DNA from 2 places in the Ruegeria sp. AL7 genome. Region 1 is predicted to be linked to the other one. Evidence: riboswitches for the same ligand, from Rfam matches in the RefSeq annotation. Region 1 holds a riboswitch; the other holds the start of a gene.
What was found. A riboswitch is a leader RNA that binds a small molecule or an ion and turns the genes downstream of it on or off. The one in region 1 is predicted to bind cobalamin.
Positions count from the first base shown of each region.

Region 1 (7,286 bases):
CGCTCTGATGGGTTGTCTTTTCCCGATGCCTTCCCTATATCTCGGACTCGAGAGGTTGGCGCGGGCGAGCGCCTCGCCAACCTGGTCAGGTCCGGAAGGAAGCAGCCACAACGAGCCCCGCTTGGGTCGATGTCCAACCTCTCACTTCGTGAACCACAGCCGCAGGAGGGCTTTATGATTGTAGTGAAAACCCTTCGGGCAGACTGGTTCTGATTCACCGGAATCACCGGACTGCCTGAACACACGACCTGCGGATGCGCGATTGCCATCCGTTGGCATTGCTGTTTCTGAAAACAGGCAGATAAATGTCTTATACGCTTTCGGACCTGGGATGGTCCTCTCACTTTGCCGCGCAACACGCGGCTTTTCCTTCCGACACGCCCTTTCGCGTTACCTCGGTTCATCGGGACCGTCTGATCGGGCTGAGCCCGAATGGTGAAATCCCTTTGCTGACACCGGATAGTCCGACCGGTTCATATGCCGTCGGGGATTGGATTCTTGCGGACGCCGAATACCGCGTACGTCGCCTTCTGGACCGGCGCAGCCTGCTGCAACGCAGGGCTGCCGGTACAGGTGCCACAACACAACTGATTGCCGCTAATGTCGATGTGTTGTTCATCGTCAGCTCGTGCAACGCCGATTTCAACCTGCCTCGGCTGGAACGTTATCTGGCGCTGGCGCATCAGGCCGGATGTTATCCGGTCGTCGTCCTGACGAAAGCTGACCAGTCGGATGACCCCGGCAGTTTCTCGGGACAAGTGCAATCTCTGGACCCTTTTCTGTCGGTGCTGGCGATCAATGCGCTGGACCCGGCAGATGTCGAAAAGGTTCTGGCATGGTGCCCCAAAGGCCAGACCGGCGCGCTGGTCGGGTCGTCGGGCGTAGGTAAAACGACGCTCAGCAACGCCATGACGGATCAAAACCTCGCCACGTCTGGAATTCGCGACGACGACGCACGGGGCAGACACACGACAACGGTGCGCGCGTTGCACGGGATGGGTAACGGTGGCTGGCTGATCGACACGCCGGGAATGCGCGCACTGCGTTTGCTGGACGCTCAGGACGGGATCGACAACGTGTTCTCGGACATCACGGAGCTTGGCCAAAGCTGTCGCTTTTCGGATTGTCAGCACGAGACCGAGCCCGGCTGTACCGTGCAGAACGCAATCGACGAAGGCGTTCTTGATCCGGCGCGGCTGGACCGTTGGCGCAAGCTGCGGCGTGAAGATCAGCGAAACTCGGAAACCGTTGCCCAATCGCGGGCGCGGGACAAGGCGTTCGGCAAGATGGTGCGCGGTGTCATGCAGGACAAGAAACTTCGCAAACGGCCATAACTGCAAGGTGTTAGGAAAACCTGCGTCGCGTCTGATCAGGCGATCAGGCGCGGCCAGACCGCTGCATTGCGACGGGCAAATGCTCCGATATGGCCTATTTCCGGCAGTCCGAATTCAGCAGGCTTCATAAGGTGGCGTCTGGACTCGGGGCCGTACAGGTCGGCAAGGCGCCAAACTGCCTCGGGCGGAGCCATCTGGTCATCTTCGAACGTGAACAGATCCACAGGTGTTCCAGAACTGCCCCAATGCGCATCAGGCAAATTCTGCCCGATCTCGGGAATGTAGCTAAGAGGAGCTGTACACCATTTGCGCCATTGCCAGTAGACCGAGGCGGGCAGGTCCGAACCAAACCCGATCGCTTTGCCGGGCAGATACCCAAGCGCCCGCACCATCAGCGGTGCATGGCCATACCAGAACAGCCCTGCCAACCCCCGATAGGGCCATGGGTGATCTTTCAAAGTCACCAGCCCCGAACACACACCGATCATTCGGTCGATCTGGTCGATATCCGGCTGCACCGGCCCCAGCATCGCACCGACGGAATGGCCGATGGTCCACTGCTGCGCCTTTGGAAACCGCCTGCGCATTTCGGCCCGTGCCGCTGGCATGTCGATCAACGCCCAATCCGCCATTGTTGCAGTTGCGTCTTTCAGGCGGCCGACCAAAGAAAGCCCGTAGTCCCGATAGTCATAGGTCAGGCAAGCTATCCCCCGCTCGGTAGCCAGCCATCGCGCAAAGTGTTGATAATAGTCACGCGGCACACCCGTGGCACTGTTAAGTACGACAACGGTTTCCGGCTCACCCACTGGCCGGTACAGCCGCGCCGACAAGGTCACGGACCCTGACGGAAAGCGGAAATCTTCGATCAACACCGTCTGTTCCGTATCCAACATGATCCCCGGCTTTCGCTGAAACAATGGTTTGCCTGCCTTCGATGCCGACGAAACTAAGCCGGAACGTAAACCGCATCCAGCATGACCAAACGTCCGGCCTAAAGATCGGCTTGACTCGGAACGCGATCAGGCGCTAGCGGTTGTGTGATGGTTTCCGGCCCCCACAAGAGGTCGGGATGAAAAGGGAACACGGTGCGGTTTGTCTGGTCACACAGATATCAACCAAGTCCGCGACTGCCCCCGCAACTGTAAGCGGTAAGCAATGCCGAAATACCACTGGCCCACGGGCTGGGAAGGTCGGCAGAGCAATGACCCGCAAGTCAGGAGACCTGCCATCGGAACTGAAACCGAAACTCGGGCGGGGTGTCCGGGCAGGTCCTGACAGCGAGATGCTGTCCCACCTGCCCCAATATCCAGCCCACCACGCGCGGAGGGCGCAGGATGATCTGGAAGACAAAGTCACACGAATACAGCGCAACTGTGTGCCAGCGGACGGGCAATACCTGCCCGGCTTTGGCGCGACTGGCCCGCTCGATTTCCGAAGCCATGGCGCAGGCGGTTTCGGCCACCAGCGAAGATTTCGAATTTGAAGGCAACAGCGCGCTGTCACATTGCGCGGAAGGGTGCATGGCAACGATCCGAGCGCGATCCGACAGCGTTCGCGTTTTCTGCGGGGCGCACCCTGATACGGCAATTCGGGACCTTGATGCCTATGCCGATTTGATCTTCGGACCTACATTCAGCACGCTGCCCTCGGGCATTGTCGCGAACCCGCCTTGCGCCATGATCGAGGTTTCAACGATCCGGCCCCGGAAAACCGGCTACGCACCCCAGCAGCTGTCAGCTTGATCCCACTTCCACCTGTGCCGGGGTGATCCGGGACGCCCAGGCCAGCTGCGCATCGGTTTCGACAGCGCAGGGGCGCACGGCCCGCAGGCGGTCCAGTGCGTCGCTGGCGCGTTCACCGCATTCAACCATCAGTCGCAGAACAATCATCCCGGATCTGCCGCACCCCCCACGGCAATGCACAAGAACCCGGCCACCGCCCGACAGCGCATGTCGGGCCGTGGCGCTGACCTCTGGCCAGGCCTTCTGAACCGCCTGCGTCGGTGCTCCAAAATCTTCGATCGGCAGGTGAACCCACCGGCTGGCACGGCTTTGGATGTCGCTGCCAAAGTGCTGCGCGCCATCCTGAAGCATTTCAACATCCGTCGTCATTGAAATCACAAGGCCCGGTTTCCAAGCCGCAATCATATCCAGATCGCCGACGTAATCCCCGCCACGCCCGGGCATTGAAGTAAGGGCAAGCGTTCCGCCTCCGACCTGCAGAGTAAAAATGACCAGCTGCGACATGAAGTGCGTCCTCCCCCAAGGTACTCTTTAAGAAATGAGTCATTAAATCCGCTGGACCAGTTTAGTTGGAAACCAGCCCGTTTCTGAAACAAAAAATCATCACGCCCCACAGTGGACGCGGACTGCCGCCGCCACTACGCTGTGCCGAAGCACCGAATCCGAGCGAGAAGACATGACAGACACGCCAAGCCCCGCCTATCAGGTTCTCGCCCGCAAATACCGCCCGGAAACCTTTGCCGACCTGGTGGGTCAAGATGCTATGGTGCGCACCCTAAAAAACGCCTTCGAGGCCGACCGGATTGCGCAGGCCTTTATCATGACCGGCATTCGCGGAACGGGAAAAACCACCACGGCGCGGATCATCGCCAAAGGCATGAACTGCATCGGACCGGATGGAACCGGAGGACCGACAACCGAGCCTTGCGGTCAGTGCGAGCATTGCGTCGCAATCATGGAAGGTCGCCATGTCGATGTGATGGAAATGGATGCGGCCAGCCGTACCGGCGTCAACGATATCCGCGAGATCATCGACAGTGTCCGCTATCGCGCCGCCAGTGCACGCTACAAGATCTACATCATCGACGAGGTTCACATGCTCTCGACCAGCGCATTCAACGCGCTGCTCAAGACGCTCGAGGAACCGCCCGCACATGTGAAATTCATCTTCGCGACCACCGAGATTCGCAAAGTGCCGGTCACGGTTCTGTCGCGGTGTCAGCGCTTTGACCTGCGCCGGATCGAGCCCGAAGACATGATCGGCCTGCTGCGCAAGATCGCCGGGGCCGAGAGCGCGCAGATCGCCGACGATGCGCTGGCGTTGATCACCCGCGCCGCAGAAGGATCGGCCCGCGACGCGACCTCATTGCTGGATCAGGCAATCTCGCACGGGGCCGGAGAGACGACGGCAGATCAGGTCCGTGCGATGCTGGGTCTGGCCGATCGTGGACGGGTTCTGGACCTGATGGACATGATCCTGCGCGGTGACGCGGCAGGGGCGCTCACTGAACTGAGCGGTCAATATGCGGAAGGCGCAGACCCTCTGGCCGTGCTGCGCGATCTGGCCGAAATCACGCATTGGGTGTCCGTCGTAAAGATCACACCTGACGCGGCCCAGGACCCGACGGTTTCCCCCGACGAACGCACACGGGGCCAGCACATGGCCGAGGCCTTGCCAATGCGGGTTCTGACCCGGATGTGGCAAATGCTGCTGAAGGCGCTGGAGGAAGTCTCTGCCGCGCCCAACGCGATGATGGCCGCCGAAATGGCTGTTATCCGACTGACGCATGTCGCCGATTTGCCCAGCCCCGAAGAGCTGATCAAACGGCTGCAAGACGCCCCACCTTCGCCACCCGGCGGGCCGGGCGGGGGCATGTCACCGTCCCGGCAGGCCCCGGTGGCAACGCAATCCAACGCGACCCCGCCGCCTGCCTATACATCGCCCCCGCGCGGCGCGGGTGGCGCACCGGTTGCTGCACTGGCGCAGGATGCACAGACGGCCCTGGCCCGCTATCCAACCTTCGGGCATGTGGTGGAACTGATCCGCACAAACCGCGATGTGAAACTGCTTGTCGAGGTGGAAAGCGGCGTGCGCCTTGTGTCGTACCAGCCTGGCCGGATCGAATTCACCCAGACACCTCAGGCACCGTCGGATCTGGCGTCGCGATTGGGCTCTGCCCTGCAACGCTGGACCGGCAATCGATGGGCCGTCTCCATTGTCTCGGACGGGGATGCCGCGACCATCGCGGAAGTGCGGGACCGGGCCGAGCTGGCCCTGAAAGCCGAGGCCGAAGAACACCCGCTGGTTCAGGCCGTGCTGACGCAATTCCCCAAGGCAAAGATCATTCGGATCGAAACACCGGAGCAGCGCGCCGCCAAGGTTGTGACCGAAGCCCTTCCCGAAGTCGAAGAGGAATGGGACCCGTTCGAAGAGGATTAGGCCTCAGCCCGTGGGTCCACGTTTCAAGAAACCGGCATACTCACGCCCCTCCACCATGCAACTGAGGGAGGGATTGCAGGCACATAAATGATCGGTCCGCGACGCTCTGATCTGGACAGGCGGGAGACCTCTTGTGCCACCTGCCTGCGGTCCGTATTTAGAACCAAACAGAAACACAGGAGACGACTGATGCTGAAAGGACTCGGCGGGCTTGGCGGACTGGGCGACATGGCAAAGATGATGAAATCCGCACAAGACCTGCAAACCAAGATGACCGAAATGCAGGAAGAGCTGAACAACATGATGGTTGTCGGCGAATCCGGTGCAGGGCTGGTCAAGGCAACGGCCACAGCCAAGGGTGAACTCAAGGGGCTGGACATCGACCCGTCGATCTTCAACGGCGATGACAAGGAAGTGGTCGAAGACCTGATCCTGGCTGCCATCAAGGATGCTCAGGCCAAAGCCGCCGAACGTTCACAGGAAGAGATGGGCAAGCTGACCGAAAGCATGGGCCTGCCCAAAGACATCAAGCTACCGTTCTGAGCTTCATCTTTTCCCAAATACTCCCGCCGGAGGCTCCCTCCGGCGCAAAGCAGGACAGGCCATGGGAACGAACAGCGAAATCGACAATCTGATCGACCTGATGGCCAAACTGCCGGGGCTGGGCCCGCGCTCGGCCCGCCGCGCGGTGCTGCACCTGATCCGCAAACGCGCCTTGCTGCTGACGCCCCTGTCAGACGCCATGCAGCAAGTGGCCGTCACCGCCCGCGAATGCCTGAATTGCGGCAACGTAGGCACCACCGATATCTGTGACATCTGCAATAGTGAGGCCCGAGCGACCGGAGAGCTATGCGTGGTCGAGGACGTCGCCGACCTTTGGGCGATGGAGCGGTCAGGCGTCTTCAAAGGCCGCTATCACGTGCTGGGCGGCACACTGTCTGCACTGGACGGGGTCGGCCCGGACGAGCTGCGCATTCCCCGCCTCAAGGATCGGGTCCTGGCCGAAGGGATCACCGAAGTGATCCTTGCCCTGAACGCCACCGTCGACGGTCAGACCACCGCCCATTACATCGCGGACCAGCTGGAAGGTCAGGTGCGCCTGACCTCACTTGCGCAAGGCGTGCCCATCGGTGGAGAGTTGGATTATCTGGATGACGGAACGATCACGGCGGCGCTCCGGGCGCGCAAGGAAATTTAGGTCAGCATCTATAAATCAGCGTCCTTAAAAAGAGGCAACAAGAATGGCACCTCAAACGGTATTCAATTCAGGTACACATCTTGAACAAGTATCCAGATCTTTTTGTGCTGCGACATGGCGAAACCGAATGGAACACACTGGGGAAGTTCCAAGGGCGCAAGAATTCGCCGTTGACGGAAATTGGCAAGTCTCAGGCCCGGAAACAAAATGAGATACTCAGGCGAATACCGAATGCACCTTTGCGCGTTTTCGTCAGCCCGCAAAAGAGAGCAATGCATACCGCCCGCTTGGCAACGACGCCTCATCATGAGTTGATACATGATGAACGGCTTATGGAAATCGCGTTTGGGCAATGGGAAGGCGCAACGCGTGATTTCATCCGAGAGCAAATCGATTGTTCCTATGAAAGCTATCATTGGTTCTTCCGCAGCCCGGGTGGGGAAAGCTTTGATGACATCTGCGGTAGAGTAGACTCATTTCTGAAGGAACAAGATGAACCTGCGATCATAGTAACCCACGGCGTCACGTCCTTGGTGCTGAGAGGGCTTTGGTTGGGTCTCGATCTGGACAAG
Region 1 is NZ_JBQFJF010000001.1:2,169,596-2,176,881, forward strand. It holds gene ACR3E2_RS10935 (bifunctional 2',3'-cyclic-nucleotide 2'-phosphodiesterase/3'-nucleotidase) at 1-8, shown strand, start outside; RNA gene ffs (signal recognition particle sRNA small type) at 49-147, shown strand; gene rsgA (ribosome small subunit-dependent GTPase A) at 306-1,334, shown strand; gene ACR3E2_RS10950 (alpha/beta hydrolase family protein) at 1,370-2,227, opposite strand; cobalamin riboswitch at 2,360-2,578, shown strand; gene ACR3E2_RS10955 (hypothetical protein) at 2,669-3,076, shown strand; gene ACR3E2_RS10960 (protein-tyrosine phosphatase family protein) at 3,068-3,580, opposite strand; gene ACR3E2_RS10965 (DNA polymerase III subunit gamma/tau) at 3,753-5,516, shown strand; gene ACR3E2_RS10970 (YbaB/EbfC family nucleoid-associated protein) at 5,706-6,059, shown strand; gene recR (recombination mediator RecR) at 6,121-6,714, shown strand; gene ACR3E2_RS10980 (histidine phosphatase family protein) at 6,819-7,286, shown strand, end outside.

Region 2 (7,286 bases), 2.1 Mb from region 1:
ATCGCCCCGAAAAAGCGCGACAAGCTGTTTGAGTTACCGGCCCAATCGCCGCTTAACTCGACCTAAACGGAGGACCCTATGCGCGCAGTCACCTATTCAGCCTTCGGAGACGCTGTCGATGTCTTGCGTATACAGAATATTTCCCCGAGTTCGCCTGGACCGGGTGAAGTCACGGTCGAGCTGTCCTTTTCCGGCGTAAACCCCTCGGACATCAAGGCCCGCGCGGGGGCCCGACCGGGTGTCACAGAACCTCCGTTTCCGCTGATCGTTCCGCACAGCGACGGGGCTGGAGTCATCACAGCGGTTGGCGATGGCGTACCCGCGACGCGGATTGGTCAGCGCGTGTGGATTTGGAACGGGCAATGGCAACGCGCGTTCGGTACAGCTGCCAGCCACATCACCCTGCCTGAATCTCAGGCTGTAGAACTGCCCGAGACGGTGTCACTTGAAACCGGGGCAATTCTTGGAATTCCGGGCCTAACCGCATGCCATGCGGTGTTTTCGGGCGGCACGCCGCGCGGGCAAACCATTTTGATCCATGGTGGGGCGGGTACTGTCGGGTATCTGGCTGTCCAGCTTGCCAAATGGGCCGGAGCCAATGTGATCGCAACGGCCAGCACCCGCAGCTTTGACCGGGTCAAGGCAGCCGGTGCAGATGTCGTTCTCGACTACTCCGGTGAACACCTTTCGGATCAGATCCTCGACGCAAATGATGGACGTACAATTGGTCGAATCGTCGATGTCGAATTTGGACAGAACCTTGACACCAACATTGCCGTCATCGCCGAGAACGGCCGTATCAACGCATATGGATCTGCCCGGAATATGACACCTGTCTTTCCCTTTGGGCCCATGATGTTCAAGGCCGTGACACTCGAGGCAGTCCTGATCTACCTGCTGCCCGCAGATTTGCGCGCCGCCGCAATAGAGACTCTACACAAGGCACTGGCTGATGGCGCATTGATCTGCCCCGTACATAAGGTCTTTACACTGGAAGAATGCGCTGCCGCCCATGCGATGGTACAGGAAGGCAACCGTACCGGAGCGGTGTTGATCGACACCAAATGAGGGGCCTTCAAAAAAATTTTACGGCGCTCGCTTTTTTTGCAAAACGCTCTTGAACCCTGCCATCAACAATCGTAGATAGCCGCTCACCGTTGGGGTGTAGCCAAGTGGTAAGGCAGCGGTTTTTGGTACCGTGTATCGTAGGTTCGAATCCTACCACCCCAGCCATGATTTTCCCTAATATCACACACTATGAATCTGGGTCCGGATTTTGGCGCGTTCTCAGCGGCTTTTCTGATATCAGCGCCATGTTGAGACGCGCAGGTGCATGCTCTTGCGAGAAAATAGGAAAGACCCCGGAGTTTTTTCTTGCCGCAGGGTAAGTGTTAAGGTACCCGCGTTTTACCGGTCCCGATGTGGCTAAGAGGGAATCCGAGGTGCCTTTTGGTGCCAACCGGAACTGCCCCCGCAACTGTAGGCGGCGAGCGCTGTCCATTTCCGTCACTGGGCCATTTTGGTCTGGGAAGACAGGACAGACAAAGACCCGTCAGTCAGGAGACCTGCCGGTATGAAACCGAAACACGCCGGGCGGGGTTGTCCGGGGAGGTTGCCGAAGAAACGCGCCGGGCGGTCTATTTTCTACCCTGCGCTCACGGCAGGCAGTAAAGCGCCTGTTGCTTCGGTAAATGCCCATTCACCCGTTCTCTGGTCATTGACACATGGAGATCGATTGTCATGTTTCTACGCACTGGCCTGTTTGGCCTTTCCTTGCTGGCTACCAGCGCTGCCGCCGAAGGAAACTTTCCCCTTTCTATCGAAAACTGCGGTCACTCGGTCACGTTTGACGCGCCAGTGACGTCGTCAGTCACGGTCGGCCAGGCCGCGACCGAGGTGCTTTATGCGCTGGGTCTGGGCGAGCAGGTTCTTGGAACTTCGGTCTGGTTCAACGAGGTGCTGCCTGAATATGCCGAGGTGAATGCCAAGGTAGAGCGTCTGGCGGACAATGATCCCAGCTTTGAAAGCGTTGTTGCCAAGCGGCCGGGACTGGTCGCAGCGCAATATGAATGGCATGTCGGACCCGAGGGCATCGTCGCCACGCGTGAGCAATTTCACGAACTGGGCATTCCAACGTACGTAATGCCTGCAGATTGCATCGGCAAAGACAATACGGTCGGCGGCGATGGCACCCGCCTGCAAGCGTTCTCGACCGATACGCTGTATCAGGGTATCGAAGAACTGGCGGCAGCCTTTGATGTATCCGAACGCGGCACGGACCTGGTTGCCGAGTACAAGGCCCGCGAAGCCGCAGCCGTCGCCAAGGCGCAAACCGTGAAGCTGGACGATGTGTCAGCCGTATTCTGGTTTTCCTCTCCCGAAATGGAAAGCGACCCGTTTGTGGCCGGACAGAAAGGCGCACCGGGATACATGATGAGTAAATTGGGTATCCGCAACGTCGTCGAGACGGATGAAGAATGGCCAACAGTGGGCTGGGAAACCATTGCCAAAGCCAATCCGACGGTGATTGTTATCGCCAAGATGGACCGCCGTCGCTTTGCTGCGGACGACTACCTGAAAAAGCTGGAGTTCCTGCGCACTGATCCGGTGACCAGCCAGATGGATGCGGTCAAAAATGACCGGATCGTCATTATGGATGCGCAGGCCATGGACGCCACCATCCGCGCAATCCCGGCGCTGGAGGATCTGGCCGAGAAGCTGGATACCATCGGAAACAACCTGTGAACGAGGTCGCCGCAATTTTACGGCAGGGTTTCAAGGCTGCGTGCCTTACCGTGCCATTGTTGACTGCGGCGGTTCTTGCGGGCGCGATGATCGGGGAAACCTCTCTGTCGCCCGATTTGGTTCTCTCCGTTCTGGCCAACAAGCTGGCCGGAGCGGACTTTCCTGTAGACCCAATTGATCAGGGTATTATCTGGAGCTACCGGATTCCTCGCGCTCTGGTCGCTGCGTCCTGCGGTGCCGGTCTGGCTGTCGCAGGGGTCGTGTTGCAGGCTTTGCTGCGCAACCCGTTGGCCGACCCTTACATTTTGGGCATTTCTGCCGGGGCCTCGACGGGTGCCGTGGCTGTAACCATCGCTGGTTTGGGTGGGGGGGCCTTGTCGCTGTCTTTTGGCGCGTTCAATGGCGCGCTTTTGGCTTTTGGTTTTGTCGCGTTGCTGGCCCGAGCCGCTGGCGCAGGGGGCGGACGGGCTGCGACGGCACAGATCGTCCTGGCGGGAATTGCCGGGTCTCAGTTGTTCAATGCGCTGACGGCCTTCATCATCGCCAAATCCGCCAATGCCGATCAGGCGCGCGGGATCATGTTCTGGCTGATGGGAAACCTCAGCGGCGTGCGCTGGCCGGATGTGTATCTGGCCATTCCGGTGGCCCTTGTCGGTTGGCTCATTTGCCGCTTTCACGCCAGAGCACTGGACGCCTTTATTTTCGGCTCTGATTCAGCGGCCTCGCTGGGCATATCGGTACGTCGGGTGCAGGCAACCCTGATCTTTGCGACCGCACTTACAACAGCTGTCATGGTTTCTATCGTCGGATCCATTGGCTTTGTCGGGCTGGTCATCCCTCATGCTGCCCGGTTCCTTGTGGGACCGGGGCATCGCAGGCTTATCCCAACCGCCGCCTTGATCGGAGCGGTCTTCCTGATCGGCGCAGATATCGTGTCGCGCATCATCATCCCGGGTCAGGTTCTGCCGATTGGGGTGGTCACCGCCCTGATCGGTGCGCCTGCCTTTGCCGTAATTCTGGTGCGCGGCCAGAGGAGCGCCCGATGAAGATCGAGGCGAAAAACCTGACATATTCCGTTCGCGGCAAGACTTTGCTGTCAGACGTATCCTTTGTCGTGGAGCCCGGCGAAACACTTGCTTTGGTCGGACCTAACGGTTCAGGGAAATCAACGCTGATGCGCCTGCTGGCGGGGTTGGTACGTCCGGTTTCAGGAAAAGTCGTCATAGCGGGTCATCCCGTTTCGCATTTGTCGCGCAGACAAATTGCCCAACGGATTGCCATCGTTGAACAACAGGCTGATACGGCCGAACGCGTGACTGCACGATCCGTGGTCGAACTGGGCCGCACGCCCTGGCTGTCGGCCTTACGGCCGTGGCGCGCCGAGGACACCTGGCAAGTCGACAAAGCCCTGCAAACCGTGGAAATGGCCGATATGGCACACAGAGAATGGGCGACATTGTCGGGAGGAGAGCGCCAGCGACTGCACATCGCACGCGCTTTGGCTCAGCAACCGGGACTCTTGCTTTTGGACGAACCGACCAACCATCTGGACATTCATCACCAACTGTCGATCCTGAACTGTGTTCGAATTCTAAAAGTGACGACAGTGATGGCGCTGCACGATCTGAATCAGGCGATGGCCTGTGACCGGGTGGCTGTTTTGTCAAAAGGGCGGCTGGTCTCTCTTGGCCCGCCCGAACATGCCCTGTCTTTGGAAACCGTTTCAGAAGTTTTCGGTGTCAAAGCACAGTGGGGGTATAGTACCGGCGGGACAGAACGGTTTCTGTCCTATCATCTGGACTGACGGCTTCCGATCGCTTCTGGTCGTACTGGATATCAGTGTCGTCAGCGCAGCATGCCAGATACGTACAATCTACGGCCTCAAAGCCATATTCCAACGGCGCGCAATCTTGACCTGGGTTTCCTCACAACCCGTCAAGTTGCCCGTCGAATGCTGTCTTGATTCTGACCTGGATTGGATTCGTTCGTTTTTTGCCTTCAAAGATGATCGGCAGGCGCGTTGTCCGAGCGTGGGTCGACCAAACCTCAGTGATATGTTCACTACTTGTTTTGAACCGTGAAACAGATTCCTTTTAGAAACCTCTGAGGCCTGACACAAATCACGACACGCCATCAGGTTGAACAGATTGCGGCGACCGCATGTCGATATTGCAGATTACCCACAATCAAAGCCTCAATCTGAGCCTTAAATTAACGGTAGATTAACGAAACAGGGCACAACAAACCTGTCGATGACAAGTTCTTGATATACTTATGCCAATATCGAGATTTATTGGTGGGTAATCCTGCCGGTCTGTTGACTAGTCCAGTTTTTAACGAGGGGGTATCCCGGCAGGATCAGGGGGTGCCAGGTCAGGCCAGTTCGAGGCCAACAGATCGCGGCACCCCCGCCGGTAAGCGCGAACCAGCAACCCATCTTTTTCAGTTGATCTTGTTGCGTTGCGCGTGCGGCGTGATGCCGAAACTGGATCTGTACACCCTAGAGAAATGACCCGGATTTTCGAAGCCGCAGGCCACGGCGACTTCGGTAACCGACGCCTCGGTTTGCAATAGCAGTTTCCGGGCCCGTTCCAGCCGCATCTCCATAAAGTATCTTTTGGGGGAAGTATTAAGGTATTTGCCGAACAACCGTTCCAGTTGACGGGTGGAAATACCCAAAACACCGGCAATGAAGGATGGTGAGACAGGAGTTTCGAGACTGTCCTGCATAATATCTATCGCTTTTGCCAGATGGGCATTGCGCATTCCATTGCGCGATTGCAGCGAGACGCGCTGCTTGGCGGTCGCATTACGCACAGTGTTATAGACCATCTGATCCGCAACATCAGTGGCCAGTTCTTCGCCATGGTCGCGTTCGATCAGATGCAGCATCAGGTCTGCAGTCGCGGTTCCACCTGATGCGGTAATGTGTTTTTCGTCGGCGACAAAGACGCTGCGCACCAGATTGACATCCGGAAACGCCTCCATGAATGCGTCGTGGTACTCCCAATGGATCGCCGCCTGCATACCATTGAGGAACCCGGCCTCGGCCAGCAACCACGCCCCGGAACACAATGCCCCGATCCGCGTTCCGCGCGCGCGTTCGCGCCGCAGTGCAGCCAGAAGGGAACGAGTCACGTGGTCACGCATGTGAATGCCCGACAAAACAAAGAGTTGATCGCACTTGGGTAGTTCCTCAAGTCCGGAATGCACAAGAGTGACGGATCCATTGGAAGACACGGCCTGCTCGCCCTGTTCGGATACAAAAGACCAGCGATACAGCTCATCGCCACTCACTAGGTTGGCGATCCTCAGCGGTTCGACCGCACAGGAAAAGGCGAGGTGCGAAAACTCCTCGACAAGGATGAAGGCGAAGTGCTGCGTCTGAAGCATGAGCAGGACCATTTCCAAACTGGGCCGACGCCCAAGCGTGAGTCTATTTTGCAGACACCCATGCTGCACGAGATTTTTTTGTATACAAGTTGTATTTTTTAGAAATACAAAAATACGACCACCGCGATTCGGACACGGCAGCCAGAGGACATAGTGAGGCCAAAGGATGAAAGACGAAGCCAAGTCGCGCAAAAATGCGCTCAGAGAACACCTGAAGATGTCCATCCTGACGCTGCACCTTCGTCCAGGTGACGATCTGGATGAGGCGCATCTGTCCGATGAATTCGGCCTGTCGCGCACGCCTCTGCGCGAAGTGTTTCGTCAACTGGCTGGCGAAGGCTATCTGGATCTGCGAAAAAACCGCAGTGCCCGTGTTTCGGAAATGTCCTACACCACACTGCGCGATTTCTTCCTTGCCGCGCCGATGGTTTACGGGGCCATCCTGCGTCTGGCGGCAGTGAACGCGACTAACGCGCAAATCGAAGAACTGAAAGCGGCTCAGCAAGCATTCAAAGCTGCCCTTCGTTCTGTGTCGGCGGAAGATCGCGCACTTGCCAACAACCGTTTTCATGACGTGACCGGAGAGATGTCCGGCAATGTCTACCTGCTGCCGTCATTCAACCGGCTGCTGATCGATCATGCACGGATTGGCATGACATTCTACCGGCCACAGACAGTTGAAATGTCCGAAAACCTGTCGCTGGCCAGCCAACAGCATGACGCGATCATCGCAGCCATCGAGGCACGCGATGAAGCCGCGGCGGCGAAACTGGCCGAGGATCACTGGAACCTGTCCCGGGATCAGATCGGGATGTTCGTGATGCCTGACGCGCTGGATGTGCCGATGGGTATCCCACCATTTTCGAAACCCGCATGAGGACGGAATGAACCCGATTTTCAAGTTTGAAGGGATATATACCCCTGTGGTCACCCCCTATCACGACGATGGCAGCGTGAACTGGGACGCCCTGTCCGACGTGATCGAATACCTGATCGAAAATAGTGTGCACGGCCTGATTTCCGGCGGATCCACAGGTGAGAATTATGCCCAGACCGTGCCGGAGCGGCTGGAACTGGCCAAATTCACGCATCAGCGCCTGAAAGGGCGGTTGCCCTTGGTGGTTGGCACGGGCGCGATGCTGACTTCG
Region 2 is NZ_JBQFJF010000001.1:115,589-122,874, reverse strand. It holds gene ACR3E2_RS00635 (NADPH:quinone reductase) at 79-1,068, shown strand; tRNA gene ACR3E2_RS00630 (tRNA-Gln) at 1,159-1,233, shown strand; cobalamin riboswitch at 1,395-1,587, shown strand; gene ACR3E2_RS00625 (ABC transporter substrate-binding protein) at 1,741-2,745, shown strand; gene ACR3E2_RS00620 (FecCD family ABC transporter permease) at 2,796-3,791, shown strand; partial or broken gene ACR3E2_RS00615 (ABC transporter ATP-binding protein) at 3,788-4,297, shown strand; gene ACR3E2_RS00610 (GlxA family transcriptional regulator) at 5,188-6,138, opposite strand; gene ACR3E2_RS00605 (GntR family transcriptional regulator) at 6,305-7,015, shown strand; gene ACR3E2_RS00600 (dihydrodipicolinate synthase family protein) at 7,023-7,286, shown strand, end outside.
Region 2: another riboswitch for cobalamin. It lies ahead of ACR3E2_RS00625 (ABC transporter substrate-binding protein); the one in region 1 lies ahead of ACR3E2_RS10955 (hypothetical protein).